One region of the Spirosoma oryzicola genome, then DNA from elsewhere that is predicted to be linked to it. Evidence: riboswitches for the same ligand, from Rfam matches in the RefSeq annotation. Region 1 holds a riboswitch; the other holds the start of a gene.
The links. A riboswitch is a leader RNA that binds a small molecule or an ion and turns the genes downstream of it on or off. The one in region 1 is predicted to bind thiamine pyrophosphate.
Positions count from the first base shown of each region.

Region 2: it holds a riboswitch for thiamine pyrophosphate, as region 1 does, so the genes downstream of both, thiS (sulfur carrier protein ThiS) here and thiM (hydroxyethylthiazole kinase) in region 1, are expected to answer to the same signal.

Region 1 covers NZ_CP089538.1:5,617,235-5,633,077, forward strand. Annotated here, with positions in the region: gene porZ (type IX secretion system anionic LPS delivery protein PorZ) at 1-514, opposite strand, end outside; gene LQ777_RS23730 (thymidine kinase) at 522-1,151, opposite strand; gene LQ777_RS23735 (hypothetical protein) at 1,314-2,606, shown strand; gene LQ777_RS23740 (ComEA family DNA-binding protein) at 2,873-4,828, shown strand; gene LQ777_RS23745 (serine hydrolase) at 4,840-6,138, opposite strand; gene LQ777_RS23750 (DUF3037 domain-containing protein) at 6,194-6,568, opposite strand; gene LQ777_RS23755 (HipA family kinase) at 6,555-7,352, opposite strand; gene LQ777_RS23760 (siderophore-interacting protein) at 7,575-8,399, shown strand; gene LQ777_RS23765 (serine hydrolase domain-containing protein) at 8,502-9,617, shown strand; gene tenA (thiaminase II) at 9,750-10,400, opposite strand; gene thiD (bifunctional hydroxymethylpyrimidine kinase/phosphomethylpyrimidine kinase) at 10,405-11,211, opposite strand; gene thiE (thiamine phosphate synthase) at 11,208-11,834, opposite strand; gene thiM (hydroxyethylthiazole kinase) at 11,831-12,637, opposite strand; TPP riboswitch at 12,689-12,790, opposite strand; gene LQ777_RS23790 (M16 family metallopeptidase) at 12,886-15,720, opposite strand; gene LQ777_RS23795 (hypothetical protein) at 15,794-15,843, opposite strand, start outside.
Region 2 covers NZ_CP089541.1:154,002-169,844, reverse strand. Annotated here, with positions in the region: gene LQ777_RS26945 (hypothetical protein) at 18-284, shown strand; gene LQ777_RS26940 (MarR family winged helix-turn-helix transcriptional regulator) at 285-887, shown strand; TPP riboswitch at 1,170-1,261, shown strand; gene thiS (sulfur carrier protein ThiS) at 1,444-1,647, shown strand; gene thiC (phosphomethylpyrimidine synthase ThiC) at 1,644-3,542, shown strand; gene LQ777_RS26925 (thiamine phosphate synthase) at 3,539-4,183, shown strand; gene LQ777_RS26920 (thiazole synthase) at 4,170-4,955, shown strand; gene thiH (2-iminoacetate synthase ThiH) at 4,952-6,091, shown strand; gene moeB (HesA/MoeB/ThiF family protein) at 6,088-7,167, shown strand; gene LQ777_RS26905 (thiamine phosphate synthase) at 7,153-7,758, opposite strand; gene LQ777_RS26900 (aldo/keto reductase) at 8,058-9,029, shown strand; gene LQ777_RS26895 (helix-turn-helix domain-containing protein) at 9,030-9,866, shown strand; gene LQ777_RS26890 (alpha/beta hydrolase family protein) at 10,386-12,539, shown strand; gene LQ777_RS26885 (hypothetical protein) at 12,686-13,258, shown strand; partial or broken gene LQ777_RS26880 (DUF7079 family protein) at 13,596-13,879, opposite strand; gene LQ777_RS26875 (S41 family peptidase) at 14,139-14,507, opposite strand; gene LQ777_RS26870 (hypothetical protein) at 14,796-14,945, shown strand.

The sequences.
Region 1 (15,843 bases):
TGTCCCGGATCTCGTGTCTTACCACATCCAGAACAACCAGGCCAAAGTCTGTGCTTAGATAGGCATTATTGCCAACACGATTGATGTGGTTGATCGTCCGGGAAGCCGGAAGATTAGGGGCCGTAAAAATCGTATTTACGTTCAGAACTCCGGCGGGCTCACCCGTTGTCGACAGCGCCATAAAGTCCAGATTACCATTCTGGTAGGCGATCAACAGGCTGTTCTGGTCAGCGAGATACAGCAGCCGACTGATGCCCACATCACTTAAGCCGTCCTGCTTGGTAAGTATAGTCGTTTCGTTGGTGGCCTTATTAACATAAAAAAAGCCATTTTTTGTAGCCGCGTAAACGGTGGTAGCGGTAACGGCAACTGACTGCCCGGACCGATAGCTAACGTGCGATTGCCAACTGCCAATCTGTGCCCACCCCGCATACTGAATAACAAATGCGAATGCCAGGATTAGTGACCATTCGCGTAACGCCTTTTGGCCATACACGGCATAAGCACGATTCATGCGTTACTTATTCATTTGTATCAGCGTCTTCATACGCCCATTCCTTTCGTCCAGCTTCGTCGCCCAGGTTGAAACAACGGCGGCAACGGGCTTCGTAACTATCGGTTTCGCCCAGCAAAACCCGCTCCTGCGAGGGCACCAGCCGGTACGAATACTGCGCAATGTCGCCACACACCACACAAATGGCGTGGACTTTGGTAACGTATTCCGCTGTAGCCATCAACTGGGGCATACACCCGAACGGCTGCCCTGAATAATCCATATCCAGGCCCGCTAGTATAATTCGTTGCCCCTGGTTGGCCAGCGTTCGGCAGACCTCGACAATTTCTTTATCAAAAAATTGAGCTTCGTCGATACCAACCACATCACAGTCACCCGCTAAGGCTAAAATCTGGCCCGCCGTTTGCACTGGGGTTGAGTGGATGGTCAGGGCAGAATGGGAGACAATATTTTCCTCGTGGTAACGCGTATCGATAGCCGGTTTGAATATCTGAACCTTAAGCTTAGCAATACGAGCGCGTGTAAGCCGCCGAATCAGTTCTTCGGTTTTACCGGAAAACATTGATCCACAGATAACCTCAATCCAGCCAGTGCGGAGATGGGGAGGTTCGCGTCGTCGGGTCGGTTCGATAAACATGATGTACCAGTGGTTGTAAAAGCAATTAACCGTTTCGGGTCGAACAAGTCAACCGTTTGCTCGTTGGCTTACTTTAGACCATGAACCATTTTTTAAATTCTTTACGGGCCAAAGCGGTTTGTGTCCGAAAACTTTATATTTACAAAACAAAGGCTTTTCCTGATGTCGAACAAGTTTAACGCCAACGCACTTACTGAATATAGCAAGTCCTACGCCCGTCGGACAGCCAATGATTTTTACCAGAATCACTCGACCATCAATGGACAGCAAATTCTGTCGCTGACGCCCGTTAGCCAAATTAATCTTCTCGTCATCAGCAGTTTATCAGACAAGTGGCAGGCCGACGCGGAAAAGTTTCGTAGTCCGTATTTCGATTTTACCAATGCCGATGTGCAGGAAGCGTTGCAAGCCTTTATGAACACGGTGTCTCAGCATATTTGCGTTCGTCGCGAACACCTTGAACCTTTGCTTGCCGATGCGATCCGTCGGACAATTACGCTGATTTTTGACCCACGTGCGTACTTCGACGATCTGCTACGTGGGCAACCTGAATTCACGCTTACCGCTACAGCGCTCAAGCAGATCATTCGCTACACAAAGATCAATCAGTTTATTGCAACGCATATTTCGCAGCGAATGAGCGGCAAGCCATTTATTTACGTCAATCAGGCCCTGACTTACCTGGACGAAGCACTGACTCAGCGCGGTCATGAGCTAGAGCATTACGACAAATTCGTTGCGCTGTTCTCCGAGAAAGTGCCGATGAATATTCAGGCCCTGTTGCGCAGCCACGTACCTGACAGTATTCCGTCAGCACCGGGACGGTCGTTTTTCGACACCGCTACCGAATCGGGGTCGGGGGTTCCGCCTGCTCCACTGGTCCCTATCGAAAACGCAGCGTCCATCGTTCGCGCCGACGAAAACACGGTTCCTCCGGCTGTTGCACCGGTACCCGATCCAACTCCCAAACCGATGTCGATGGATGACACAACCTCGGGTGGACCTATGTTTCTCGATGGTGATTCAGGTCCGGAACCCGTTGCGCCAATCAGCCAACCTTCGCAGTTGCAAACAGGCGCAATTTCACAGCCAACGACGACCCATACCGATCAACCCATAGCTTCCGCTTCTTCGGAGACGACGCCTACCCTGAACGACACGTTGCGGGAAACAGCGCAACCCGAAGCGACGACTGTCGCTGAAACGTTTCATCGCGCACCCATCGAAAGTATTGCGCGCAGTATTTCGCTTAACCAGAAGTTCCGCTTTATCAATCAGCTTTTCAACGGCAACACAGGCGCTTACAATCAGGCTATTGCCGAGATTGATACGCTGGATAGTTACGGACAGGCACTTGACTTGATTTCTTACCGGTATGCTTCTCAATACCTCTGGGATATGAGCAGTGATGAAGTAAGCGAACTGGTCGAGATTCTGAAACGACGGTTTTCGTAATGATGCGTTAACAGCGTAAAAGAGCACGCACCGATAAATAGATCGATTTTTGCACAACAGTTACTTACGAATAACCGTACCGTCAAAGCCGGATAATCGACTCTACTGATTAACCGGTGATTAAGACGAACTTACGTACCATTTACCTACTTTTGGCAAGCTGGGGAATTGCTTGTGTCTCAGTCTATGCTCAATCGAATCCCTATAATCGAAACCCGGATCGGTCAACCGACGCAGTTGGCCGGTACATCCAGGATTTATTTCCGGTGCAGACGGAAGGCATCGATTACCAATCCGTATACGACGCCTTAACGCAGCTTTACGCGAATCCACTTGACCTTAACACGGCTACGCGGGAAGAACTCGAAGCGACGTATTTGCTTACGGAACGCCAGCTAACGAGCCTGGCAAACTACCGACTTGACGTTGGTGATTTATTGTCTGTCTACGAACTACAGGCCGTTCCTGATTTTGACTTGCCGACCATCCGTCGACTAATTCCTTTTGTGACCGTTGCCGGTACGTCCGGACTGTTTGGCAATTTGCCGACACCAACGGACAACTACCTGATTGTCCGTTACGAACAAGTAATGGAACAGCAGAAAGGCTACCAGGAAGCTATAGCCGACAAGAATGGCAAACTACCTACTCGTTACCTTGGCAATTCGCAGCAGTGGTACGCTCGCTACCGCTACAGCAGGCCACGAGCATTTAGTGTGGGATTGACACTAGAGAAAGACCCCGGAGAAGCCATGCGCTGGCAACCCTCGGCCCGTCAGTATGGCACTGATTACGTCTCTTTTCACGCACAGCTACAAAATCGTGGTCGCTGGCGCAACATCGTACTGGGCGATTATCAACTACAGGTTGGGCAGGGGCTGGTCCTGTCAGCCGGGTTTGTTCTGGGAAAAAGCGCAGAAACCGTTCAAACGGTTCGGCGGCCAACGTTGGGAGCCCGGCCTCACACATCGCTTACCGAGTACGGTTATTTCCGGGGTGCTACGGCTACCTATGCCATTCGGCCCACCCTTGACCTGACACTCATGGCCGCCCGTAACCGACGCGATGCCAACACCACAACGGATAACCAGGAAGTTATTGCGACTTCCTTGCAAACTTCGGGTCTGCACCGTACTCCATCTGAACTGGACGATCAGGGCAGTCTGCTTGAAACAAACATTGGCGCTCACCTATTGTACCATGACCGGCGGCAAAGCCAGTTAGGATTAACATTTCTACGTACCGATTTCGACAATTTTTTCCGCCGACGTAATCTGCCTTATAATCAGTACGAATTTACGGGCAAGCATAATCTTGTTGTCGGATTACACGGCGGCTATATCTGGCGCAACTGGAATTTCTTCGGTGAAGTAGCCCGCAGCAGTGGTTCAGCAACTAATTCAGGCGGTACGGGTGTCGTAATCGGTACGTTGACGAGCTTCACTAAAAAAATTGACCTTGCTATTCTGATTCGCCATTACGACCGAAATTTTCATAGTTTCTATAGCAATGGATTCAGTGAAGGCAGTAGGACGATCAACGAATCAGGTGCTTACGTAGGTGCAAAATACACGGTGTATCGCAAGTTGACTGTAAGTGCTTTTGTGGATTATTTCCGGTTCCCCTGGTTAAAGTTTTTAGTGGAAAAGCCGTCCAGTGGCTTCGATTATTTGCTACAAACACGCTATACGCCGAACCGGCAGACCGCTTTTTACGCGATCTACCACGAAGAGCACAAACAGAAGAACCTACCCGACAGCAACCCCAAGGTAATTGTCGGAACCACACGGCGAAGTTTGGCTTTTAACGCGGAGTATAAACTCACTCCTGGCCTGTCATTGCGGTCGCGGGTGCAGTGGGGAAGCTTTGCTTATTCGGCGCAATCCTCCTCGAATGGGTTTGCGCTGGTTCAGGATGCTACGTTGGAGTTGCGAAAGCTAAGTTTAAGTGGCCGAATCGCGCTCTTTGGAACCGACGATTACGACAGTCGGCAGTACGTTTACGAGCGTGATGTCCTGTACGCTTTCTCGTTTCCCGCTTATTACAATCGCGGCTTTCGGCACTATCTACTGGCGCAGTATAATCTGAACCGACATGTGACGATTTGGCTGCGCTGGTCACGGACGGATTTAATTAATCAGCAAACGGTTGGCTCCGACCTTGACCAGATCAATGCCCCGCATAAATCCGAAGTCAAGATTCAGACACGGTGGCGGTTCTGACAACCACTCGCTTAGTTATCTACATCCTTAATCACCGGACGGTCATCAGTCCGGCGTTTTTCGTACGGAACACGAAAAGCACTCAGATCAGGCGTGTGTTGGCGCTTACGTTTCAATTCATGTTGGTAGATTGTCTGGCCGAGCTGATAGAGAAATGGATGACCGATACGATCGTATTCGTATTTATCGTCGTTCAGGATGCCGTCGCTATTTACGTAAAGCGTAGCCGTCAGCATGTACTCAACGTTGTGCCGAAAGTCGGCCACGTACGATACATCCGTCATAAAGCCATACGCCCAGCCCACTTTGTTGAACACCCGAACGCCCTCCGGCATTTGGCGGTGCAGGCTATCCATAAAAAAGAACTTTACATAACTGTCGTAGTACTGCTTAGTATCGTATTTTGGGTAATTGGTTTCGCCCGGATACTGAGAAAGGTATTGGTATAGAAACTGGTAATCGTCGGGTGTTAGGTTAAATCGCTTTTGCGCCGGAACCGAAGCCGGAAACAGTACCGATTGCAACAGCTGTTGAAGGGCAGGAAGCGGTAGCTTGTTTCGTTCCGTAAAATCAAACGGCTGGTGTACCAAACTATCTCCGGCGTAGTAACCCTTTCCTAACGTCGTCACCCGGCTGAAATCGAACGGATCGGTATTGTAGGCAGCAGGTTGCGCGTAGATCGTTGTCCCGTCATTCTGAATAAACCGAACCGGGTTGGTATGCCGGTTCTCGTCGGGCGTCATGCGCACAAATCGGTGTGTGATGCGCGTATCCAGATACCCTTTCGCGTGCAGTGATCGATTGATTTCGCGCTGGCCAACAAACTCGTACATCCGGCTGTAGGCATCGTTATCGCTAACCAGAAATGCTTTTTTGATAAAATGCGCAATGGAAGGATAACCCGTTTTGGAAGTTTCGTCGTGCCATTCCTTTGTCTGCTTGCTGTAGGCGCTGTCAATTTGCATAGCCGTAAACTTAGTCACCTTCGGATTTTTGAGGTTATTCAGTTTTTCCAGCGAAAGAAGCGCTAAGGGCAATTTCACCGTAGACGCCGGATTGAAGTAACTCGTGCTGTCAACGTTGAAATAATAATTCGTAAACGACGGCTTGTTCCGCTTGTCGCGGTCGATCCGGGTATAAATTAGTTGCAATCGGTAGGTATCAGGATGCTTGATGACTTCCTGAAAGACCGGATTCTGGTTGGTAGCAAACAATTTGGTTAGAAAAGCATCAGTCCGGGGCTGCCCGTAACTGACGGTCGCTAAAGCACATAGCATACCGATAAGCTTTTTCGGAATGGATAAGGACATAGGCATGAAATGACACAAAAACGAAAGTAGCTGATTTCGCATCTGCCCGGTTCGCTTAGAGAACTTGCTGCGTAAACAGCCGAGCCAGCGTTTCGCCAGCATCCGTACATAAACCTGGATGGACAGGCGAGGTCTGTACTACTGTACTGCGCATAGCCGTTAGCCAGCGAAAGCGAGATGCTATCGCCAATTGGCCAATGGCTCCCCCCTCTTTGCGTCCGGCACAGATTCGCTCAAAAGCGCGTAGACGATCGTGAAGTTCCTCAATATCCAGCTCAGCGGAAAAAGCCCGAAGCCGATTTTCGTTTAATTCGAATACCGTTTTCAGAAAGCCTTGTGCTGGACAATACACAATAACGCCAACATTCAGAAACTCTTCTCGCTCAACGCGTGGCATAACCCGAATAACGGCGTACTCAAACAAGTGCATTTCTAGCCTCCTTTGCTGCTTTGACAAATAATTCTGATGTGGCAACCCGGTTCGCTAAAAATTGGGCGTATACCTGCCGCTGTTCATCTGCCGATTCGGGCATGGATTCATTGGTGAGCCATTCGTCGGGAATCAACGCAACGATTGCCTCAATACGCTCAGTGGTAAGAATCTGCCGGAATTGTGCATCAACCGCATCGAGTTCGGTCGCCTGTGGTAACAACACATGATCTTTGACCTGCGCGAATGGTCGGCGGCTTTGCTCTTTCCAGTTTTGCCAGGAATGGTGAAAATAAAGTGATGCGCCATGATCGATCAGCCACAATTCCTTGTGCCAAATAAGCATGTTCGTGTTACGCACAGTTCGATCAACGTTTGTAATCAAACAGTCGAGCCAAACAATTTGCGAAGCCAGTAGCGGATCGACGGTTGTTACCAGCGGATCGAATGTAATGGAGCCCGACAGGTAATGAAGCGCCAGATTAAGCCCCTCACTGGCTCGAAGCAAATCCTGAATTTCTTCGTCGGGCTCGGTTCGGCCAAAGGCTTCATCCAGATTGGCAAAGACAAGTTCAGGTATCCGTAACCCAAGCAATTGCGCGATTTCACCACCGATCAGTTCGGCAATAAGCGCCTTCGTACCTTGCCCGGCCCCGCGAAATTTCAGCACGTACAGGAAATCATCATCAGCCTCAACCAGGGCTGGCAATGACCCGCCTTCGCGCAACGGTTTGCCGTACCGTATTACATTAACTGTCCGAAGCTCAGGTTTGGTAGCACTCACAATGATTCGTTCAAATTGAGTCGAAACCCACTCAAGGGCCGAAACTGGGAAATTTCGGGAAATTTAAGCCTTTTTGACAAACCAGACTGCATAGCCTGTCCGGTTGTTGGATAGACTCAACAACTATTTTCAATCTTTATTCTCCAATGGCTTTTAATTAACAAATACTCAGTTTAGATTTATTCTAAACAATCTACAATACCCAGAAGGATCATACTACTCATGAACACAAGAGCGCCACGGCCTATTATCCTCGAATCAGCCCAAGTTGTTCACGTCCGCGACATCACTCCGCACATGCGACGGGTTGTGGTAGCCAGCGACGGCCTGATTGGCCTGTCTGGCCTGATGCCCGGCATCCACCTTAAAATCTTACTCCCCCAACCGGGTCAGGAAAAGCCTCTACTGCCAACGTTCGATGCGAATGGGCAGCCTTTACCAGTACCCGACGAAAGCCGCCCGACAGTTCGGACGTATACCGTACGGTCTTTCGAGCCGCAGACAGGTGAGTTAGCGATTGACTTCGTTCTTCACGGCGATGAAGGTCCTGCTTCGGCCTGGGCCACGCACGTTCAGATCGGTAATTACCTGGGTGTAGCCTTGCGACCCAACATTGCTTATCGGGAAGCCGACTGGTATTTACTGGCCGGGGACCAAACCGCCTTACCAGCTATCGGGGCTATTCTGGAGCAATTGCCCGCTACCGCCAAGGGAGTAGCCTTTGTCGAAATTCCCGATGAAACCGAGGAACAACCACTAGAGTATGATGCGGATATTCAATTGCACTGGTTGCACCGAAACGGTATTGAAGCGGGTAAAAGCTCCCTGTTGCAGGAAGCTATTTTCGAAACTGTCATCCCCGATGCGCAAAAGCAAACCCGCTTTGTCTGGGTAGCTACGGAAGTCATGGCGACCAAGGAAATTCGGGATTATCTGCGCATGAAACACCGGTTGGCGAACCACGAGCTACATGCAGCGGCTTACTGGAAACTGGGCATGACCGAAGATGCCTACCATGAACTGCGCCACCGGGAGGCTCAACAATAGGACAAAAACGGCAAATCGAGGCAGGTAGCTAAGATTGTTTCCGCGTTTCACCGCGAATGCTACGGGAATGGCTATTTTTAGCCATCCCATTGTTTGCCACTGATGAAATTTCTCGTTCACTGCTTCTTTACTTCTTTATCCTGCCTGACCGTATTTTTCGTTTCCTGTAGTCGACCACGAACCGGCTCATCAGTTCAACTGGAAGCGCAACTCAACTCACTTTTTGCCAGTGCTCCTGATTTTAGCGGTGTCGTGCTTATTGCTGACAAAGGAAAACCCGTTTATCAGAAAGCGTTCGGCTACAAGAGTTTTGACACAAAGGAGCCAATCACCCTTTCGTCAATTTTTGAGCTAGCCTCTGTCTCGAAGCAGTTCACGGCTATGACGATTATGATGCTCAACGAACAAGGCAAGCTGCACTATGACGACCTGATCGAAAAATATATTCCGGGATTGCCGTATCCGGGCATCACAATTCGTCATCTGCTGAACCACACATCGGGGTTACCCGATTATCAGGCGGTAATGGACGAGCATTGGGATAAGAGCAAAGTGGCGAACAATGGTGATAACATCACTTACCTGATTCAATACCACCCACCCCGGCTGTTTGAACCGGGCGAAAAATATACCTACAGCAACACTGGTTATATGCTGCTGGCAAGCATTGCTGAAAAAGCGTCAGGGCAGGATTTCGTTGAATTTTGCCGGGAGCGGATTTTTAAGACGGTCAATATGACGCAAACGGATATTCGCACGGGTGAGGACAAACGCAAACTAGCGAACATGGCGTGGGGACATATGTACGTTCCAGAAAAAAAGCGATACGTCCGGGCCGACTCATTCCCGCAGTTCGATTACTCGATTTGGCTAGGAAACCGCAAAGGGCCGGGTCGTGTTAGTTCTACGGCTGGCGACCTTTTGAAATGGGACCGGGCCTTGTACGCTAATCGTCTGGTTAGTCAGCAGACACTAACCGATGCCTTCACCCCGGCTAAATTGAATGATGGGACCTTGTCACCGTATGGCTTTGGCTGGAATCTCAGACAGAGCGATAAACTGGGTAAGATTGTATGGCATGATGGCGACAATCCCGGCTACAAAACGCAGATTATCCGGTACATCAACGCCGACAAAACAGTGATCATCCTTTGTAACAACGCCCACGAAAAGTTGCCAAGTATGCTAAAAACGATAGAGGCTTTGATCGAAGAATAGCTTAGTTGTGGTGTGGTGTCGGGTTGGGCCTGAATTCGAGTGGTGTCGGTTTCTCAAAACCGACAAGAGGTATTGCTGCCAAGTGTCGGTTTTGAGAAACCGACACCACTCACCCGACACCACAACGATCACTCAAACGAGCCATCGATTTTGGGTATACGCATCGTTCCAGAAATACCACTCCAACCGACTCGACACCCGAAAAGCCTCCTGCATGTTCGCCCGCTCGGTTGGGCTTGCTAGCTCGGCAAACTGATCGGTTAGCCGGAGCATTTGCGTCACCGACTGATCAAACGCATCACCGGCGTAGGTGTCTATCCAGGCGCGGTACGGATTTTCCCGAATGGCCTGCTGGTAAATGTACTTGCCTACCTGCCGATAAATCCAGAAGCAAGGCAGTACAGCGGCTGCCCCTACGGCAATGGATTGCAAGGATGTCGTTGCCAGCAAATAATTGGTGTAAGCAAAACAAGCCGGCATCTTGGTTGTCTCCGGCTCAATGGCGTACAGCGAAAAATACGTTTCGTGCAACGCGCGCTCCACCAGGATTGCATTCTGGGCGAACTGCGTGAACTGAAGCATATCGTCTGGGTTTGCGGAGCGAGCGGCCAGTTGGCTCAACGCCCGACTGAAATCAGCCAGATAAAGCGCATCCTGCTGAATGTAATACTGAAATGTGGGCGATGGTAGACTACCTGCCATTAACTCTTCCACAAAACCGTGGCTCAGAATGGCTTCGTACACAGGAGCGATCTCCTGCCAAAGTTGGTCCGTAAACGTCATAGCTTTATTGCCAAATGCTGTAAAAATGATGAACTGGCCCATGTCCGTGTCCCAGTCGATAGTCGGCCCCAGCCTGAAGCGCCTGCGTAAGATAAGCCTTAGCTGCACCTACAGCCTCAACCATCGACAGCCCCTTAGCCAGACCGGCTGCAATAGCCGACGAAAGCGTACAACCCGTTCCGTGTGAGTTGTTGGTGGGTATGCGCTCCGTTTGGAACTGGTGTTGTTCGCTCCCGGAAATATACAGCAGATCCGTGCTCTCAACCGTATCCAAGTGACCGCCTTTTACCAGAATAGCACCGGGACAAAGTTTCGCCAGATCGACAGCCGCCGGGTACATATCAGACTTGGTTTCAACCGGTCGGCCTAACAGCACACTTGCCTCGGGTAAGTTGGGTGTAATAATCGAAGCAATGGGTAGCAAATAGCTTCGTAAGGCGTCAATGGCTTCGTCCTGCAAGAGTTTATCCCCACTTTTTGCCACCATCACAGGATCAAGCACAATATTGGTTACCTCAAATTCGGTTAGGGTTTCGGCTACCTGCCTGATCACTTCCGGCGTATGCAACATGCCTATTTTGACTGCATCAGTACCAATGTCGCTCAGGACAGCCTTCAACTGCTCAGCGATGAAGGCAGCTGGTACGGCTAAAATATCCGTCACGGCCTGGGTATTTTGAGCTGTCAGCGCCGTCAGCACCGACATGCCGTAGCAGCCAAGCGCCGAAAACGTTTTCAGATCGGCCTGGATACCGGCTCCCCCTCCACTATCGGAACCGGCAATGGTCAATGTACGTGTGTAAGTTTTCATACGCTTTCGTCAATGAGTTGGATAAGCGCGCAGGTAGCTTCGTAAGGAGACGGATGGCCACAGATAGCCGAGACAACCGCGGCACCCGTTACGCCCATTTGCATTACCTGCTGAATAGTGGATGCGTTGATACCACCGATGGCAAATGTCGGCAGGTTTGTCTGGGCACAGATTGCCCGCAGCCCGTCCAAGCCAAGTAAACTGGACGTGTCCTGTTTTGTATCCGTTGGAAACACAGTTGCGACGCCCAGGTAATCGACATCGGCATCCGTTATCGTCTGTAACTCGGCTAAATTATTGACGGATAAACCAATCACCTTTCCCCGTCCAATCAGCGAACGAACCATTATGGACGGCATATCGTCCTGACCGACGTGGACACCGTCAGCATCAACGGCCAAAGCCACATCAACCCGATCATTGATGATCAGTTTAGCGCCGTAGTGCTGTGTAATGCGTTTAACCTCCGCTGCCACAACCATAAACTCTCGCGTTGACAGTTCCTTTTCCCGCAATTGCACCCACTTCACACCCGCCCGACACGCTTCTTCCACTACGAAGGGTACCGTGTGGCCTGCCGCCCGCGCAATCAGGCTGTCGGTGACCAGATACAGCGGGCTCACAGTATGGTTAATTTAAGCCGTTCGACAATATCCGATTTTGTTAACCCATACAGCGCATCCAAAAAGTTAAGCTGTAAACTACCTGGTGCCGGATTTTTCAACGCAGCTAATTCGCCTGCTATTCCCATGACAGCCATCGCCTGGGTAGCGGCCTGAAAATAATCCGTGTCGACAGCCGCAAATGCACCAGCCAGCGCCGTAGCGGTACAGCCCATACCCGTTACCTTGGTCATGAGTGGGTGACCATTATCAATTGTTGCGGTCTGTTCACCCTGGATAATATAATCCGTTTCTCCACTGATGACCACAACGGAACCCCACACCGAACTCAACCGCCGACCAGCGTCTACGGCGGCATCGGACCCGTACAGGCTGTCAACTCCCTTTGTCTGCGCGTTCAGTCCAGCCAGTGCCATAATTTCGGAAGCATTACCACGAATGATGTCGGGCGCAGCCAGCGCTAACAATTCGGCGCTGACGGTATTACGGTAAGTCGTAGCGCCAACACCGACGGGATCGAAAATGATAGGTTTGCCCAACTCCTTTGCCCGGCGCATGGCGCGTTTCATACCCGCAACGAAGGTGGCATCCAGCGTACCGATGTTAACGACCAGCGCACTCGCGATAGCCACGAAATCGTCTACTTCTTCCGGTGCGTGAACCATCGCGGGCGAAGCACCCAGCGCTAACAGGGCATTCGCCGTGTTGTTCATGACCACGAAGTTGGTAATGCTGTGGACAAGTGGAGCCTGATCGCGAATTCGCGTTATGTCGGCCCAGATCGATTGTGATGACAAATACATGTTGCTGTTGAAAGAGTTAGTAAACAGCAACTTTAGAGGAGAGGTAGCGACGTATGCGCCTTAACTTTTCCCTACGGCAGTACAAGCTGCATCAGGTAGTGAGGGTATTCTCTCAGTCTGGTCCACGCAGGCCAGACACCCCTAAAGTTGTCGGGCAAAGGTAGGCGATAACATTGGTAAAAGAAAAACGGCAGCCGGTACAGATCGATCCGTACCGGCTGCCGCTCTCAGCAGGTCTACCTTTGCCGTTACTTTTTCTCCGGCATCAGCACCAGACGAATGTAGTTTGACCCAAAATAGGTGTTGGCAGACTCTTTCGTGCTTTCAACGGTTACCTTGTTCAAGTGCTCTTTTTCGTGCAACACTTCATCGGGAGCATCCCCATTGTAGTACTGATTCTGTAAATAACCGAGCCAGAACTGATTGTCTTTCAACTGCACTTCGGTTTCGCGCTGGGTTTCGGCCTTGAACTTGGCAATGTCGGTGGGTAACGCCCCTTTCTGTTTCAGGTCGTTGATCAACTCCTGCGTTTTGGCAATCAGTTTTTCGACATTGTCGGGGGCGCAACCAAAACCAATCCGGAAGGTATAGCGCGGAACGGGGTATTTGCTGTAGGCCGCATTGGCGCTTACACCGTAGACGCCACTCTCTTCTTCGCGAAGCTTCTCGATCAGTTTGATTTCAAGCACTTCGGCGAGTGCATCGAGTTGCGTTGTCGTTTCGGGCGACCAGGTAAGATCACCACTGTAAACCAGTTGAACGCTTGCTTTTGGATCAAGCCCTTTATACACCGTTTTGCTGATCTGGCCAGAAGGAATCCGAATGCCAAGGTCTTTAAACTTCTCAGCCTTACCGGTTGATGGTAAACCGCCGAGGTATTTTTCAACTAACGGCTTAAGCTGGTCCTCCTTGAAATTACCGACGAAATAAAACGTGAAATCACCGGCATTCGCAAAGCGCTCCTGATAGACTTTCAATGCTCTGTCCAGATCAATTTTGTCCAAATCCTCTGGCTTGAGGGGCTGACGACGGGGATTGTTACCACCCAATGTCACCTGCACCGTATCCTGAAACACCCGCGCGGGTGTTGGGGTATTGATCTGATTTTGTAAAGCACTCCGCTGATTAGACAGGAAACCTTTTACTACGTCCGGATCTTTACGAGGCTGTGTGAAGTAACTATACAACAGTTGCAGCGCCGTTTCTAGATCTTTCGGAGCTGCGCTTCCGTTGACGCCCTCGCTCAACTCACCTACGTAGGGATACACGCTAACCTGCTTACCGGACAAAAATTTACCCAACTGAACCTGGTTGTAAGCCCCCGTTCCGCCCATGGCTGCCAACGTGGACGAGAACCGCGCCGACGTAAAATCGTTCAGGTCATAGAGCGAGGTTCCACCAAAGCTACTGGCAGAAAAAAGAATCTGATCGTTTTTAAAATTCGTCGGCTTCAAGACCACCCGAACGCCATTTTTAAGCGTCCATTCGGTCACATCAATATCCTTGATCTGCTTTTCGCTCACAACGGGCGAACCGGTTGGCTGCGTAGTCAGCAAGGGACTGTCGATGGTTTTATCATCATAAGCGGTCAGCCCTTTTCCAGCGTTGTCAACGTAGCTGAGGATTTGCTCAACCGTTGGTAGTTTAGCCTTGTCTTTTTCGGGAGCCATGACGATAACTGCCCGATTGTCGTTGTGGATAAACTGATCGACCAACGCATTGACTTCCTGCAACTTGATACCATCCTGCTCTTTTTTGAGGAAGTTGTAGTAAAACTCAATGCTGGTGTACGGTTCTTTGTCTGTGAAATTCTGAACGTACTCATTGACGTAATTGACCGAACGAGTTTTGTCACGCTCGCTGTATGCCTGCTCAACGTTCGTCATGAATTCCTGCTTGGCCCGTGCTAACTCAGTAGCCGTAAAACCAAATTGCTTGACCCGCGCATTCTCGTCAAGCACTGCCCGAATAGCGCGCTCCACATTCCCTTCTTTGGCCACCGCAATAGACGTAAACGCGTCCAAGTTCCCCAGAAAATCACTGTAATTGCTGTAACCACCCAGGAACGGAGGATCAGCCTGTTGCGTCAATTCCTGAATCCGGTTACCCAACATCGTGTTGAACAAACCGCGTTTGATGCTTTCCCGCAGATCGTTCAACGTTTTTTCCTTGATCTCGGGACGCTTATAAATGACCTGAATCACCGTGTTAGGCTGTTCGGGGTCCGTCACGATAGCAACTTTCGTGTCTTTATGCGCCGGTATATCGTATTCGATACGCGGTTTGGGATTCTTGACAACCGGAATACGTCCGAATTTTTCGCGGATGATTCCCTCGACTTCCTTTGTATCAAAATCCCCAACGGCAATGACAGCCATCAGATCGGGCCGGTACCAATCCTGGTAAAACTGGCGAAGGGTTTCGGTTTTGAAGGTCGTCAATACCTGTTCGGTGCCGATGGGCAGACGCTTCGAGTACTGCGAGTTATTGAGCAGAATTGGAAAGTACTCGTCGCGCATGCGCTGTCCGGCCCCGCGTCCAAGCCGCCGTTCTTCCAGAATAACCCCACGCTCTTTATCTACCTCTGTCGGATCAATGGTTGCGTTGTGCGCCCAATCTTCCAGAATCTGAAACGCTTTCCGGAATACGTTGGCCGAATCGGTCGGGACAGGCAACTGATACACCGTTTCGTCAAAGCCCGTATACGCGTTCAGATCAGCGCCGAAACGTACTCCCGACGATTGCAGAAAGTTAACCAGCTCATTCTTCGGAAAATTCTTTGTGCCGTTAAACTCCATGTGCTCCATGAAGTGCGCCAGGCCCTGTTGATTGTCATTCTCCAGTACCGACCCCGCCCGGATGACCAGACGCAGTTCGGCCCGGTTTTTCGGCTCGGCGTTTTTACGAATGTAGTAGGTCAAGCCGTTGGGCAACTTACCGACTTTTACGGCCGGGTCGGTCGGGATGGGGCTATTTAGTGAAATTGCCGTTTTAGGAGCCGGCGATTTTGGTTTAGGCGCGGACTGCGCTAAAGCTATTGTAACACCGAGCAACATACCCAGTGTAAGCGGAAAACGTACCATTCGGTCGTTTGATATAAGGTTATAGTTCTGTAACTAAAGTATATGGTAATAACGACAAAGGTAGACGAAACGTTTATCGCTTACACACTAACAAAATGGCAACGATAACGGAGGCTATCACCG
Region 2 (15,843 bases), on a different replicon from region 1:
GACTTAGCTTAATTTGTATGGAAACATCTTTGTTATCTTTTAGTGACTATCTGACCGCTCTTGTTGAACATCGGCAGTATGTAAAAGTCCAATATTTTACCGAGTTTCACGAACTGATTACGTTGAATGCGCTTATTGTGCATGTTGGCGGGAAGGGAACCAATCAGATGGTTGGTCTTTCTTCAGGAGAGCAAATTCCTTTATCTAAGCTGGTCAGCGCCGGAGGACAATTTGCGCCAAATTTTGAAGGCTACGCGCCTTATTGTGAAACTTGTGATAGTTGAATGAGTGACTCCATATTTAACGTAAACCAACAAAATAGCTCGGTTGATGCCAAAATTGTGGCGGGGCTAGAGCGGATTGGCGAGGTGTTTCGGACATTGCTCTGGCAGCAAAGCCGCATGACCGGCCTAAGTCCAATTCAAATACAAGTGTTGCTGTTTCTTGCCTTTCACGAACCAGCCAAGTGTCGCATAGGGTATCTGGCAGAGGAGTTTAACTTGACAAAACCGACCATCAGTGATGCGGTGAAGGTGCTGGTTCAAAAAGAATTATTGGTACGCGTTGTGGATCCTTTCGACAGCCGTAGCCATAGTTTGCAGTTAACTACCGCCGGTCAGGAAATTGTCGAACAGACGGGTAGTTTTGCCAATGGACTTAGCCAGTTGATTGGTAAAATGGATGGGGGGCAGAAGACGGTGCTTTATGAAAGCTTGTTTACACTTATTTACGGGCTGCACCAGCACGGCCTGATTGCTGTCCAGCGAATGTGCAAAACGTGTGTACACTACCAGTACGATGGACAGATTCATTACTGTGGCTTACTTAAAATTCCCTTGGAGGCAGACCTGCTCCGGTTAGACTGTCCCGAGCACACGCATGCGTAAAGCGGTAAGCTATTTATTGAAAATAGTACGCATAGAAACGGATTTCTTGGGTTAGCTTCTTCGTTTCAAACCTATTGTTCCTACTACCCCAGCCAAGCCAATAGGCCGATCTAATCGAGGTTAGTTTCGGGATCTCCTGTATCGTCCTGTACAAAAGCCGTAGCTTGATGATAATACCAAATAGTTAGGGAACCACGTCATACAAAATAGTCTTTGTTCAAAAAAAAAGAACCGAATAGCGATTCACATTATATAAATCTTATATATTTGCCCCGCTTAACAGCGAAGCTTTAGGGGTGCCCGGACGGGCTGAGAGATCACCCTTTGAACCTGAACAGGATAATACCTGCGGAGGGAAAAGCGCGAATAAAACCGGGTTAGACTCGTTTCATTAGTCTGTCAATTGGCATCTGTGTTTGTGTAACACGGCACTTGTCCCTAAAGCAAGCCGCATCAGTGGTTGCTTCTGACACACTTCGGTTTTCGCACTCATTTCTACGCTTACTTTCTGATTCCGGTTGCCCCTGGCGTTGCGTTTAGCCTCAAACGTACGACTATGACTGTATCCGTTAACAACCAGTCCGTTACTACTTCGCCTACTGCTTCACTTGGAAGCTTACTGACGCAGTTGGAGCTAACTCAAAAGAAAGGCATTGCCGTAGCGGTGAACAACGCTATTGTTCCCCGTACTCTTTGGAATCAGTATCCGCTATCTGGCAACGAAACCATCACTATTTTACAAGCAACCCAGGGAGGATGAGCACGAACCCCAACCGCCCGACGCTGCCCTCGCAGCCGTCCATTACGCGCCAGCCATTGACCGGCTCCCGCAAAATTTACGTGCCCGGCCAGATGCACGACATCCGGGTAGCCATGCGCGAAATCAGTCTGTCCGACACCGTGTCGTATGTCGGCACCGGTAAAATCCGCCAGCCCAACACACCGGTTACGGTCTACGATACGAGTGGTCCCTACACCGACCCCGATGTAGCCATTGATCTGAAACAGGGGTTACCCCGGCTGCGGGAATCCTGGATTACGGATCGGGGTGATGTTGAGCAACTGACGGCTTTTTCGTCGGAGTTTTGCAATCTACGACTGGCTAACGAATCGCTGAACGCCCTGCGGTTTGCCCACATCCGGCACCCTTACCGAGCCCGCGTGGGTCAGAACGTGACGCAGTTGCACTATGCGCGAAAAGGCATCATTACGCCCGAGATGGAGTACATTGCCATTCGGGAAAACCAACGGATTGACTTAATTACCGAGCAGTTACCCGGCTCGCAGGCAGCGTTGCTGCACCAGCATCCGGGTCACAGTTTTGGGGCCAACACACCGAAGGGACATATCACACCGGAGTTTGTGCGGCAGGAAGTAGCCGCCGGGCGGGCCATCATCCCGACCAACATCAATCACCCCGAAAGCGAACCCATGATTATTGGTCGCAATTTTCTGGTCAAGATCAACACCAATATTGGTAATTCGGTGGTATCGTCGAGTATCGAAGAAGAAGTTGAAAAAGCCGTGTGGAGCTGCCGTTGGGGGGGCGATACGCTGATGGATCTTTCTACCGGCAAGAATATTCACGAAACCCGCGAGTGGATTATCCGCAACTGCCCGGTGCCGGTTGGAACCGTGCCGATCTACCAGGCGCTGGAAAAAGTAAACGGTAAAGCCGAAGCCTTGACCTGGGAGCTGTTCCGAGACACGCTCATCGAACAGGCGGAGCAGGGTGTCGATTACTTTACCATCCACGCGGGGGTGCTGCTGCGCTACATTCCCCTAACGGCCCGACGCGTAACGGGGATTGTCTCGCGCGGGGGTAGTATCATGGCCAAGTGGTGTCTGGCGCACCATCAGGAGAATTTTCTCTATACCCATTTCGAGGAGATATGCGCCATCATGAAAGCCTACGATGTGTCGTTTTCGCTGGGCGACGGATTGCGTCCGGGTTCTATTGCCGATGCCAACGATGCCGCTCAGTTCGCGGAGCTTGAAACGCTGGGCGAACTAACCAAAATCGCCTGGAAGCATGATGTGCAGGTGATGATCGAAGGGCCGGGCCACGTTCCGATGCATCTGATTAAGGAGAACATGGACAAGCAGTTGCGGGAATGCGACGAAGCACCGTTCTATACGCTCGGCCCGCTGACTACCGACATTGCTCCCGGCTACGACCACATCACATCGGGCATTGGCGCGGCCATGATCGGCTGGTTTGGTACGGCTATGCTTTGCTACGTAACGCCCAAAGAACACCTGGGGTTGCCGAACAAAAAAGACGTGAAAGATGGGGTAATTACGTACAAGATTGCCGCCCATGCCGCGGATTTGGCCAAAGGGCATCCTGGCGCGCAGTACCGGGATAATGCACTGAGCAAAGCCCGCTTCGAATTTCGGTGGGAAGACCAGTTCAACCTCTCCCTCGACCCTGACACCGCCCGTGAATACCACGACGAAACGCTTCCCGCCGACGGGGCCAAGACTGCCCATTTCTGCTCCATGTGCGGACCTAATTTCTGTTCGATGAAAATCACGCAGGACGTCCGCGACTACGCCGAGCAAAACGGACTAACGGATGAAAACGTGCTGACCCAGGCCATGCAGACCAAAGCGAAAGAATTTACCGAACAGGGTAATCAACTGTACGTATGACCATTAGCCCCTTACACTATATCGTTACCAACCCCGAGCAGGCTCAACTGGCTTGCCAGGGGGGTATCGACTGGATTCAGCTTCGGGTGAAAGACCAGTCGTATGCCGACTGGAAACACCTGGCTCAGGACACGCTGGCGGTCTGCCGTGCGTTCAACGCCCGACTGATCATTAACGACAATCCGAACCTGGCGGGTGAAACCGGCGCGGACGGTGTGCATCTGGGACAAGACGATATGCCCGTTGCCGAAGCCCGGAAGCTGCTGGGCGATGGGTTTATCCTTGGCGGTACGGCCAATACACTAGAACACGTTCGGCAACACGAGCGGCACGGTGCCAACTACGTGGGACTGGGTCCGTTTCGATTCACGCGTACTAAAGAGAAACTAAGTCCAATTCTGGGACTGAACGGTTATCAGACCATCCTGTCGGCACTACGGGGGGAAGGAATCACGACGCCCATTATTGCCATTGGTGGTATCACGCTGGCCGACGTCCCGGCGCTGCGCGAAATGGGATTGTACGGAATCGCGGTGTCTTCAGCTATCAGTAGTTCAGCCAATCCTGTTAGTCAGGCCCGCTTGTTCTGTCAATCTTTTTTACCCAAAACATCTAAACCTCTTGTCGATGAACGCTTCTGAAACCCAACCGCTGGTGCTGGCGGACCGGACATTCACGTCCCGGCTGTTTACCGGAACCGGCAAATTCAGCTCGTCGGAGCAGATGGAGGCTACCTTATTAGCGTCAGGAACCCAGCTCGTTACCGTTGCGCTCAAACGCATCGACGCGCACGACCACCAGGACGATCTTCTAACGCATCTGGCACACCCGTCAATTCAGCTATTGCCCAATACATCCGGAGTTCGGACGGCTCGTGAAGCCGTCTTTGCAGCACAGATGGCCCGTGAAGCGCTGGAAACGAACTGGCTGAAACTAGAAATTCATCCCGACCCGAAGTACCTGCTGCCCGACCCCGTCGAAACGCTGAAAGCCGCCGAAGAACTCGTTAAATTGGGTTTCGTAATTCTTCCCTATGTCCACGCCGATCCTGTGCTTTGTAAACGATTGGAAGATGTGGGCGTGACTGCGGTTATGCCCCTAGGTGCACCCATCGGTTCTAATAAAGGGTTGCGCACGTTGGATTTTCTGGAAATCATCATTGAGCAGAGCCGGGTACCGGTGATTGTTGATGCGGGGCTGGGCGCTCCGTCGCACGCAGCCGCAGCGATGGAACTGGGAGCCGATGCCGTTCTGGTCAATACGGCGCTGGCGGTATCGGGTAATCCGGTTCGGATGGCCACGGCCTTCCGGCTCGCCGTTGAAGCCGGGCGACTGGCGTACGAAGCCCGGCTTGCTCAACCTATTGATTACGCACAGGCGAGTAGTCCACTAACCGCTTTCCTGGACGAATGAGGAACGAAAATAATTGGTTCGATCGGTACGACTGGAATACCGTTCTGCGCGACATTTACGCAACCACGCCCCAACAGGTTGAACAGGCACTGGCGCGGTCCCGGCGTACACTCGACGATTTCAAGGCGCTGATTTCTCCGGCGGCTCAGGCGTACCTGGAACCGATGGCGCAGCTTAGTCATCAATTGACCCAGCAACGTTTCGGCCGGACTGTCCAGCTTTACGCTCCCCTGTACCTTTCGAACGAGTGTCAGAATATTTGTACCTACTGCGCTTTCAGTCTGGACAACAAAATCCGGCGCCGGACGCTAACCGACGACGAAATCCGGCGAGAAGCTGAGGCTGTACAGCAGTTGGGCTACGAACATATCCTGCTGGTGACGGGGGAAGCCAACCAGACCGTCGGCGTACCGTATTTGAAAAACGCCATTCGGCTGCTACGTGAGTATTTCGCTCAGGTGTCGATGGAAGTACAGCCACTCGACCAGCCAGAGTACGAGGAACTAATCAGCGAAGGTTTGAACACGGTACTGGTCTACCAGGAAACGTACCACCAGGCTACGTACCGGAATCACCATCCGAAGGGTAAGAAATCAAATTTTTTGTATCGGATTGAAACACCGGATCGACTGGGCCGGGCGGGAATCCATCGCATCGGGCTGGGGGCTTTGTTAGGGCTGGAAGACTGGCGTACGGATAGCTTTTTTACGGCGGCTCATCTGCAACACCTGGAACGGACTTATTGGCAAACTCGCTACAGCGTTTCCTTCCCCCGTCTGCGTCCCATCGATCTGCTGGAAAACGATATGATTACGGCTAAAACCTTCGAGCGGTGCATGAGCGACCGTGATCTGGTTCAGCTCATATGTGCCTATCGTCTGTTCAACGAAGAAGTTGAGTTATCGCTTTCCACCCGCGAAACGCCCCGCTTCCGCGATCACGTACTGAAATTGGGAATTACCAGCTTAAGCGCCGGATCAAAAACCAATCCGGGGGGCTACGTGGTAGAACCGCAATCGCTCGAACAGTTCGCCATTTCCGACGAACGCAGTCCCGCTGAGATGGCCGAGGTGATCCGACGGCAGGGCTACGAGCCGGTTTGGAAAGATTGGGATAAAACACTGGTACAGCTATGACAGAAGCCGAACTGAATCGGTACGACCGACACATTCGACTGCCCCAGGTTGGCCTGACCGGTCAGCAGCAACTCAAGCGTTCGCGGGTAGCCTTAGTGGGGGCCGGTGGGCTGGGATGCCCAGTGGCGCAGTACCTGACGGCTGTTGGCGTTGGTACGCTGGGTGTTATCGACGGCGACAGCGTGGCCGAAAGTAACCTGCAACGGCAGATTCTCTTTTCGCCGGAACATGTCGGGCAGAACAAAGCTGAGGTAGCCGCTCTGCTACTGAATCGCCAGAATCCGCACGTTCAGGTTGTGGCATACCCTTTTTTTCTGGATAAGACTAATATCCTCAAAACATTAGGTGCGTATGATTTGGTGATCGACGGTTCCGACAATTTTGCGACCCGCTATCTAGTCAACGACGCCTGCGTGCTGCTGAATAAACCGCTGGTGTTCGGCTCAATCTACCAATTTGAAGGACAGGTTAGCGTTTTCAATTATGGAGATGGTCCCACTTACCGCTGCCTGTACCCGGACCCAAGTGAACTGGAAGCCTGCGGAGAAGTGGGGGTGCTGGGGGTATTACCCGGCATTACCGGCTGCCTGATGGCGGCTGAAGCCATCAAACTCATCACGAGTATCGGTGACGTGCTAAGCGGAACCTTACTGACATTCAACGCTCTGACGTGCTCGTTCAATACGTTCTCATTGACTGCCGACCCCAACAACAAAATTATTCAGTCGCTACCCGATCAGCAGCCTGTCTGCAGCCCGGTCGAAGTGGTCGATTCCGTTCCTGAACTGGACGCGGCAACTCTCCTCGACTGGATGGCCCGTCCTGATGCTCCGTTATTGATCGATGTTCGCGAGGCTGACGAATATAGGCGGGATAACCTGGGCGGTACCCTGATTCCTTTGGTAACTTTACATCAGCACCCGGAACGCGTTCCGGCGGACCGACCGGTTGTAATCCATTGTCAGTTGGGTGGACGAAGTCGTCAGGCGGTACAGTTTCTAAGAAAACATGGTTACGCTAATGTGCTGAATCTGGCGGGTGGACTGAACGCTGTTCGGCGGCTAGGTGTAGATTGACGCCCTGATTTGTTGGAGAGCAGCCACGGGGTTAGGGCTTTGCCAAAGCGCTCCCATCAGAGCAGCCCCGTCGAAACCCGCTTGATGGACCAGCCGTACGTTATTGGCGCTAATGCCACCTAAGCCAATCAGGCGAGGTAAAGCCCGATGTCCGTGCTGTTCGCGGATGAGCTTAATCTGCTGGGCCAGCCTGTCTAGCTGAACCGAAGGACCATAGCCGGGCTTGCTAATGCTTGGGAATATCGGACTGTAAAAAACCAGTTCAACCTGACCGGCTAGAGTTGGCCAGTCGTTTAGTTGATGAATACTGGTCGAAAACGGTTTTTCGGAAAGGGGCTCTTCGTTGCCAAACAAACGCATTCGGTCGGCTTCTTTCAGGTGCCAGCGGAACGGAGCGCGAACTTCACCAGGGTTTGGAGCGGCTAGCAACGTACGTGACCGAGCGTTCGTGCTGCTTTTCAGTGAGGTTTCAGCCGCAGCCGAGCGATCATAAAAATAGTCGAGTCCACCAGATAGCAAAGCCAATAGCGTGCTTTCAGATGGACGTTGTCGGTTTTCGTCAGCGATTCCAATAAGCTGAAAAGTAGTCATTGCTTAAATATAACCGATGTCGTTTTATTTTTTAGTTTTATCGACTATGGTTTTAGTTGCGGACCTCAACAAACCTTCCACTGTGCTCTAGCAGTCACTTTGTTAGAAAGTCCGTGTAGAATAAAAAGGGCGAAGACGAAGACAGCTGATTCGCTGCTCCGATGTAGATAACAGTTGGTCTGTACCAATCTCATTTGCCCACAAACACTGGTCTTGCCCTAGCTTCGATGAGCCGTACAAGCAAAATAGCTGAGCCGTAGAAGAAACTAGCACGTTTTGTAAAGATTGATCTTTGTGGCATGAAAACTATCGCAAAAATTCAACTGGGTCAAAACGGACCACTCGTTTCCAAACTTGGTTTAGGCTGTATGCGGATGTCTTCGATCTGGGGCGGGGCTACTCCTGACCAAACCGAAAGCATTGCCACCATCCATGAAGCCTTGGACAGAGGTATTAATTTTTTAAACACCGGCGACTTCTACGGAGCTGGTCATAACGAACTGCTGATCGGCAAAGCCATCAAAGGAAGACGCGACGATGCCTTCATCAGCGTAAAATTTGGGGCTATTTTTCACAACGGTCAATGGTTGGGGATGGATCTACGCCCCGTCGCGATCAAGAACTTTATCAACTATTCCCTGACCCGCTTGGGAATTGACACCATTGATCTCTACCAGCCTAGCCGAATGGATAACAGCGTACCGCTGGAAGACATTATTGGGACGGTTGCCGATTTGATCAAAGAAGGAAAAGTGCGTACCATTGGCGTTTCGGAAATTACGGCTGACCAACTTCGCCAAGCCAACCGCATTCATCCCATTAGTGCGCTGGAGATCGGCTATTCGCTGGCGGATCGTCAAATAGAGAATGATCTGCTGCCTGCCGCTAAGGAATTAGGCATTGCTGTCGTGGCCTTCGCTAATACGGCGGAAGGCTTGTTGACCGGTGAGTTGAATGCCCCGCTGCCCCAAGACGATTATCGAAACCATTTCTCTCGTTTTCAGGGAGACAATTTGATTTATAATCTGGAAAAAGTCGACATCTTAAAGCAACTAGCCAACAGCAAAGGCTGTACGCCAACCCAGCTGGCAATTGCCTGGGTAAAGGAACAAGGCGACCATATTATGCCGTTAGTAAGTATGAGCCGTCGGTCGCGCTTGCCCCAGAATATGGAAGCGATGGCTATTGAATTCACCCCAGAAGAGATGAATACGTTAAACGCTACATTTGCTGTCGGTGCCATACGTGGCGGCACTTACTTACAACGCTAAATGACCAGTCCAGCCGAAATCCTACCCGGTGTGATCTTTTATTCGTACCACTCTGCGGAGCGAAGGGAGAAAGTATGTGTATGGAACCATCACACCTTGATTTTACAGGTTTCAGGCGAGTTTATCCTAGAAACCTCCGGGCAAACCGTTTCGATGACCGGCGGAGACATGCTGCTGATCAGCAAAAACCAATTGGGTACGCTTACCAAAGTTCCGCCACCCGGAGGTAACTATGAAACTATTGTCATATCGTTGCAGGAGGAGCTGCTGCGTAAGATTGCGTTAGAAGAAAAGCTCGAAGCAAACCAGAAGTATACTGGTTTGCTCAATACCTTAATCCCAACCAACGAATTCCTACAAGGCTATTTTCAGTCGATTGTTCCCTACGCTCGCAGCTCGGGAGCAAGCCTAACCGACGAGATGGGTATTCTGAAGTTGAAAGAGGGCGTCAAATTACTCTTGCTTGCTTTGCCCCAGCTTCGCGACTTACTGTTCAATTTTTCTGCTCCTTACAAAATTGATTTGGAGAAGTTTATGCTTAGTAACTTTCATTTCAATGTACCCATTGAAAAGTTCGCCCAGCTTACTGGCCGCAGCCTGGCCGCTTTCAAACGTGATTTCGGTAAAACCTTTGGTGTTCCGCCCCGTCACTGGCTACAGGACAGGCGGCTGAGCGAAGCCAAATACCTTATCGAAACTAAACAGCAAAAACCCTCAGCTATTTACCTCGAACTGGGGTTTGAAACGATTTCTCACTTCTCGTATGCCTTCAAGAAAAAGTTCGGCATGTCACCCACTGCGCTGAGTCATGCGCCAACAAATTTACTTTTACCATAGGCGCCGTCTGCCAAAATCTAGCTCATTCGCCCACAGCCTTGCTCCGCTATTACCATCAGTAGATACGAGAAAACAAACTATTCAGCCGTCGGCTTACCCCTTGGGGCACGGTTTGTAGCAATCCTTAAATGGATTGGTGTTGGTATAACAGCTTACGGAAATATAAACGATGGTCACTCGTATGGAGGTCTTGCCATGTCCGTATACGGCGGTAGACTGTAAGCAATTTTAATTAACGAGAAAGGGCCAGAACAGACTGTTTTGGCCCTTTCTCGTTAACTGGTAATGAACGCGCATCAAAACACCTTCACTAACCCAATCTTTCTATACATTATAACTGATTTGTAAGCAATTGTTACACTTGGTTACGAAGTTTGGCTACGGGTCAAAAACTTGGTAGGTAGAGGTTTTCAGTTATGGGCTTTTAACGAAGGAAATTAGCTGGTTTCTATTCCCCAATCTGAAATTGAGCGCAATCCAGCTATGGCGTAAAATCCAGGTTGCTAACGCTGCAAATTTATGACTGCCCGTCTCCGTGCTATGCTGAATCGAAGTCGATTAATTGGTTTATTTATACTCGTTTCCCATGCTATTCTAGCCCAGCAGGAGCTATCCGTTTTACCATACTGGAATTACGAAGCAGCCGTACCGTCCAGCAGTTTGTACCGGCATTTATGCCAGCGAGCCTTTACCCAGCTTGCTCAGCGACAAGTTGCCATCGAAAAGATAAAATCGAAGTCCGACTGGCAAAAACGGCAAGCAGAAATTCGTAGAAAACTCGCAATTGCAATCGGTCCGTTTCCCGAAAAAACGCAGCTAAATCCAGTGATCACGGGCCGAATTCAACGGGACGATTTTAGCGTAGAAAAGCTTTATTTCGAATCAAGACCTAATTATTTTGTTACAGCAGGCCTTTTTATCCCCAAGAATCGGACAGGTAAGCTTCCGGCTATCGTGTATTGCAGCGGTCACAACTTAAGCGGTTTTAGGGCTGAGCCATACCAGCGCGTGATTCTCAATTATGTCAAAAAAGGCTTTGTCGTACTGGCTTTCGATCCCATCGGTCAGGGTGAACGAAGACAGTACGGCGACGATTCAGTCGTTAAACAGTTACCCGTCAATGAGCATTCGTATCCCGGAGTTCAATCGTTTATCGCTGGACTTTCCCCGGCTAATTATTTCATCTGGGACGGAATCCGGGCGGTCGATTATCTGGTTAGTCGTCCAGAAGTAGACCCAAACCGCATTGGTATTACGGGTCGTTCGGGAGGAGGCACTCAATGCACATACATTGCCGCAATGGACGACCGGATCGTAGCTGCTGCGCCGGAATGTTACTTGACTACGTACGATAAGTTACTGCGCTCGGGAGGCCCCCAGGATGCTGAACAAAATTTGCTTTATGGGCTTGAACATGGGCTTGATCTGGCTGATTATTTGGAGGTCCGCGCACCTAAACCGACGTTAATTGTCAGCACCACACGGGATATATTCAGTATTCAGGGAGCCCGTGATCTGTTTCATGAAGCGCAGAGAGCCTATACCGCTTTCGGAAAAGGAACTGATTTAGCGATGGTGGAAGATGATGCAGAGCACATCTCAACGGTTAAAAATAGAGAAGCTTGCTACACCTTTTTTCAAAAATACCTGAACAACCCCGGCAGTTCCACGGATCTTAACGTTCCTCTTTTCAAAGAAGCGGACTTGTATGTCACTCCTAACGGACAGGCTTTAGCTTCATTAACCAGTGAATCCTTATTTTCGTTGACCCAAAAATACCTTTCAAGCCATAAAGTGCGTCAAGGTAAATCCATCTCTACGCTACAAAAAACAGTTGAAACGATAACGGGCTATGAAAAGCCAACTGGACAAGGAGAACTGATTTTTTCTGGACGGTTACAGCGTGATTCCTACTCGATTGAAAAATACCTTGTTAAAGGTACGGGCAGTTACTTTTTGCCGGTACTGTGGATCAAGCCAAAGCGCAAACCGAGCAAAACCTTAATATTGCTGGACGACAGGGGCAAAGAAATTGCTGCCAAAAACGGTGAATGGGCAGATCAACTAGCGAAAGAAGGGTATGAACTAATTATTCCGGATCTAAGCGGGACAGGCGAACTAAGCCCAGGATTTATTAAAGGAGGTGATTCAGTAATCGACGGAGTCCCGATAAATTTATGGTTTACAGGCGTATTAACGCATAAAAGTCTTGTTGCGGTACGAGCGGAGGAAATCGAAATTTTAGTAAATCTTACAAGCGAACAAATTGGTCCCAACCAACCGCTTGCGGTAGTAGCCCAAGGAACGCTAGGCCCTGACTTACTTCATGCTGCGGTGTTTTGCAATAAAATTAATCAGATCGTATTGCTAAACGCTTTGAGTGCTTACCAGGCCATCATGGATGAAAAGAACTATAAAACTCAGTTTATACCTTCTGCCGTGGCTGGTGCTTTGCCGGCGTACGATCTTCCCCTCTTAGTTGACTTTTTAGGTAATCGAAACGTGTTGATTATTAATCCGAGGAACGCTGTCAATGAAGAAATTACCTCACAAGCGGCAGGTGAGATCTATAACGCAGCGCTGAGAAAGGAAAAAACGACTTTAAGTCTTCAGCAATCTGTTAAACCGGAAAGCTATTCACAGGCAATAATCAGTTGGCTACAAAACCAATAATTCAGCATCCTTTTACGATACCGAGATCAGCGTTTTACTTCCTCGACAATTAAATTCGTATTGCGCTTAGCTAACCTATAAATACGTAAATAACAGTCCTTCCAACGCTTTTGAGTCGAACGAGGTCTAAGTAGAAAAACAATTCTATGAAGACGATCCAGTGGCTTTTGATTGCCTTGATTGGGCTACTAGGCTGTTCAAAATCTACGCCAGATCCTGTTGCTGGTGAGGATACCAAGGCGACTCTGAATGGACAAGGCTGGAGTGGTATTTCGACGGCCTGGAAAAATCCGAGTGACTCGTGTGGCACAAACACCATCAATCTGACGATTCAAAACAAGTTAGCTTACCCCAAAGCCCGCTTGCGAGCGCCTGCTATCTGTGCCGGCTATTGCGGGGATCAATCCCTCAGTTTCACCAGAATCCCCCTAGCGGTTGGCGTCTACGCTCTTTCAACGCACCAGCCTTGTTCGGCGAGTCCGAATCAAGTAGGGGTTAGCTTTACGACCTTGATCGGGGGTGATATAATTCGAGATCAATATCAACCAGACTTAACCAGGACGGCCACAATCAAGATTACGAGATATGACCCACAAAGTGGTGAAATGGAAGGTACTTTCGAGGTTATGTTACTGCGAGACACTCGCAGGCAGCTTACGTCTGATGCAGCAGAAACCGTTCATTTTCAAAATGGCTCGTTTAAAACAAAGCTGCCTTGACTGGTTTTCTACGCTTTTGCAAGGGTTTATATTCGTTGATTGAGCTGCGATGGTTGGTATTTTGAAGCAGGATCACTGGGCAGATAGTAAAATCAAGGTATAAAGAGACAGAAACTAATTTGCAAGTAGCTTGCCTAAAGTGTTGTACCTTAACCTACATCACCACTTGGCAACTTCTTACAAGACTGTATCTGAAAGCACGCCCTTGTCAGTAAATATGATCGGTCTTGGCTTTTTGCTTTATCGAAACAAATCAGACTTCTGAGCCAAAGATTACCTCAAAACAGGGCTTCGTGTGGCAGTCTACTTGTCGACATCATAACCACCAGCGAAGTCACTAGGACTGATTGTCATGAGGGTGATTGAATCGGGTATTGATCTGATCAATGAGCCACACCTTATCAAAGCATTGCCAAACGCCAGCTACACGCCCCAAGTTTCTGAGCAACACGGGGTCACTTCTTCGTAGTTGATTCGTTTAATCTCAGCTTGCGAGCAACTGCTTTGGGCAAATATTCGCTGGATATAAGCCAAACCAGAAGCTTGCAATTCATTATCTGCATAGAAGTCTGATAGAGCTAACCAGACCAGCTGACGAGTTTCACTGGTGAGATCTTCCATAACGTTGTCTAGCAAAATCCTGTTAGGTCTACTCAGTCGGTTTTATTACCCTATGGTTAAAAAGTTATGACCACGACTACACCGCCCAGCCAGTTGCTAAACTAAACATTAGATGAGAAAGTGGTTTGGCTGTCAACGCTGACCAAAGCCATATCAATTAGAAGATCGCTAGGGTTGATCAGCAAGACCTATTTACAGCAAAAAGTGATACGAGTGAACACTATTTCTGGGCTTCGATGGTTTGCAAAATTTGATTGAGTCAGTTGGAGCCGTTGCTCAGCAGTATGTCGGGGCTGATGCCATAATCCTCGTAGGCCAACAGCTTAGCCCCGTTTTTCATATCAGTTGGTTGGACACAAGTAGTCCCCCCAGTCAGTGTCTGCAAGGTGCCATAGTTACTGCCGTAGTTGAGCATGCCTTTAGTGGGCTGACCGATCGTGGTCACGTTGTTGCCTGCTTTCAATTGCAGCGCAAAGAGTTCAGCCTGACTGATGGTGTCCTGGTTGAGCAGTAAATACAAATGCCCTTTCTTTTCATACTTCTTTAGAAGAGTGAGGTATTTTCGAGCCTCTCGCTCAGCCCCGCCCTGGTTGTCTCTCAAGTCAACGATCAAGTAGGGAGCGGTCAATGCATGTTGAATCGAAGCGGCCCAAAGCGAACTCGTGAAGATACAGAGCAATCTGGCCCTTTCTCCAATGTTTGGAGTCAGTCTCGTTGACCACACCCGTGTACTGGCGGAGGCCGCTTCTAAATACCCTGACGGCATAGTGGCTACCGTAGTGATAAATTCCCTCCGGCGAGTCAAGAGGACTTTGTGCGAGTTGGGCTTTGAGTGATCCAGGTTGATTGAATGGACCGGATAAGCTAGAAACTCCTTAGAGATAACGGAGCTATCTAGTCTGGCTTGACTGCTGAAATGGCGATAATCGTTAGTCTGCATGAAGCCCAGATGATTGTCTCGAATCGGAAACAAAAGCTGCGCCAAATTAGCGAAGTAGCGAAAACTAATCGCATTGCTAACGGTGTCTTGAGTCAGGCGTTGATAGAGCGAATCGTAGGCGCTTAGCTGACTACCCCTGATCTGAGCTTTAAAGGATGGGATCTTTTAACGGATCGATTTTAATGTATCTAAGTCGGCCAAATACGGCTTGGATTGAGCCTGTGTAGCGCCCCATACCAACGTGAGCAATAAGGGTAGCATTTTCCGTATGCTGAATGAGGCTGGAATTGATTGATGCCCGATTAGTTTATAGAAAGGCCAATTTAGGCAGCTAATCACTAATAATGCCCTGTCTCATTTGGTGGAGCGTTTTTGAGTGACCTTTGCCCTAAAAACTGGACAGTGAATAAGTAAAGAAATTCGGGCGATTTTGACAACTCAAGCAATCCAAAATCGCTTATGAAAGAGACGAATTTCACCGAGGTACAAATTATGTTTGCCCTCCGTCAGGCCGATACTGGCATATCCATATCAGAAGTTGCCGGAAGTGGGAGTTAGCAAGGCCACCTACTACAGTTTGAGCCGGAACGTAGAAGTACGCCGGTTTAGAGGTCCTAGAACTACGAAAACTTCAGCAGTCGAAGGGAGAAAATCAGAAATTGAAGCAACTTGTAGCCGACCTAATTTTAGATAAGTAAATTACTAGCTTCACAGCTATACGTGAACAACAGGCCATGATTTATCAGAACTAGAAAATTGTGCTAAATGAAGTCGGGATGTGGATGGTGTTTGATTATATAATCTGGTTTCTGTCAATGCTATCAGTTCATTACCAGTTTGAGAAATTACTTACAAACAGGTAACAAAATGGTTGCTTATGACGCCAATAGCGGTCAACGGCTTTGGGTTAGAAAGAGCGTCGACAAATCTAGTCCTCCCTGATTTAGTGGTACAAATAGGAAGGGCTACAATGTCCCGCAGTCAGGTATGGAGCCATAACTTTAGGCTTATTTGTAGAGTACAC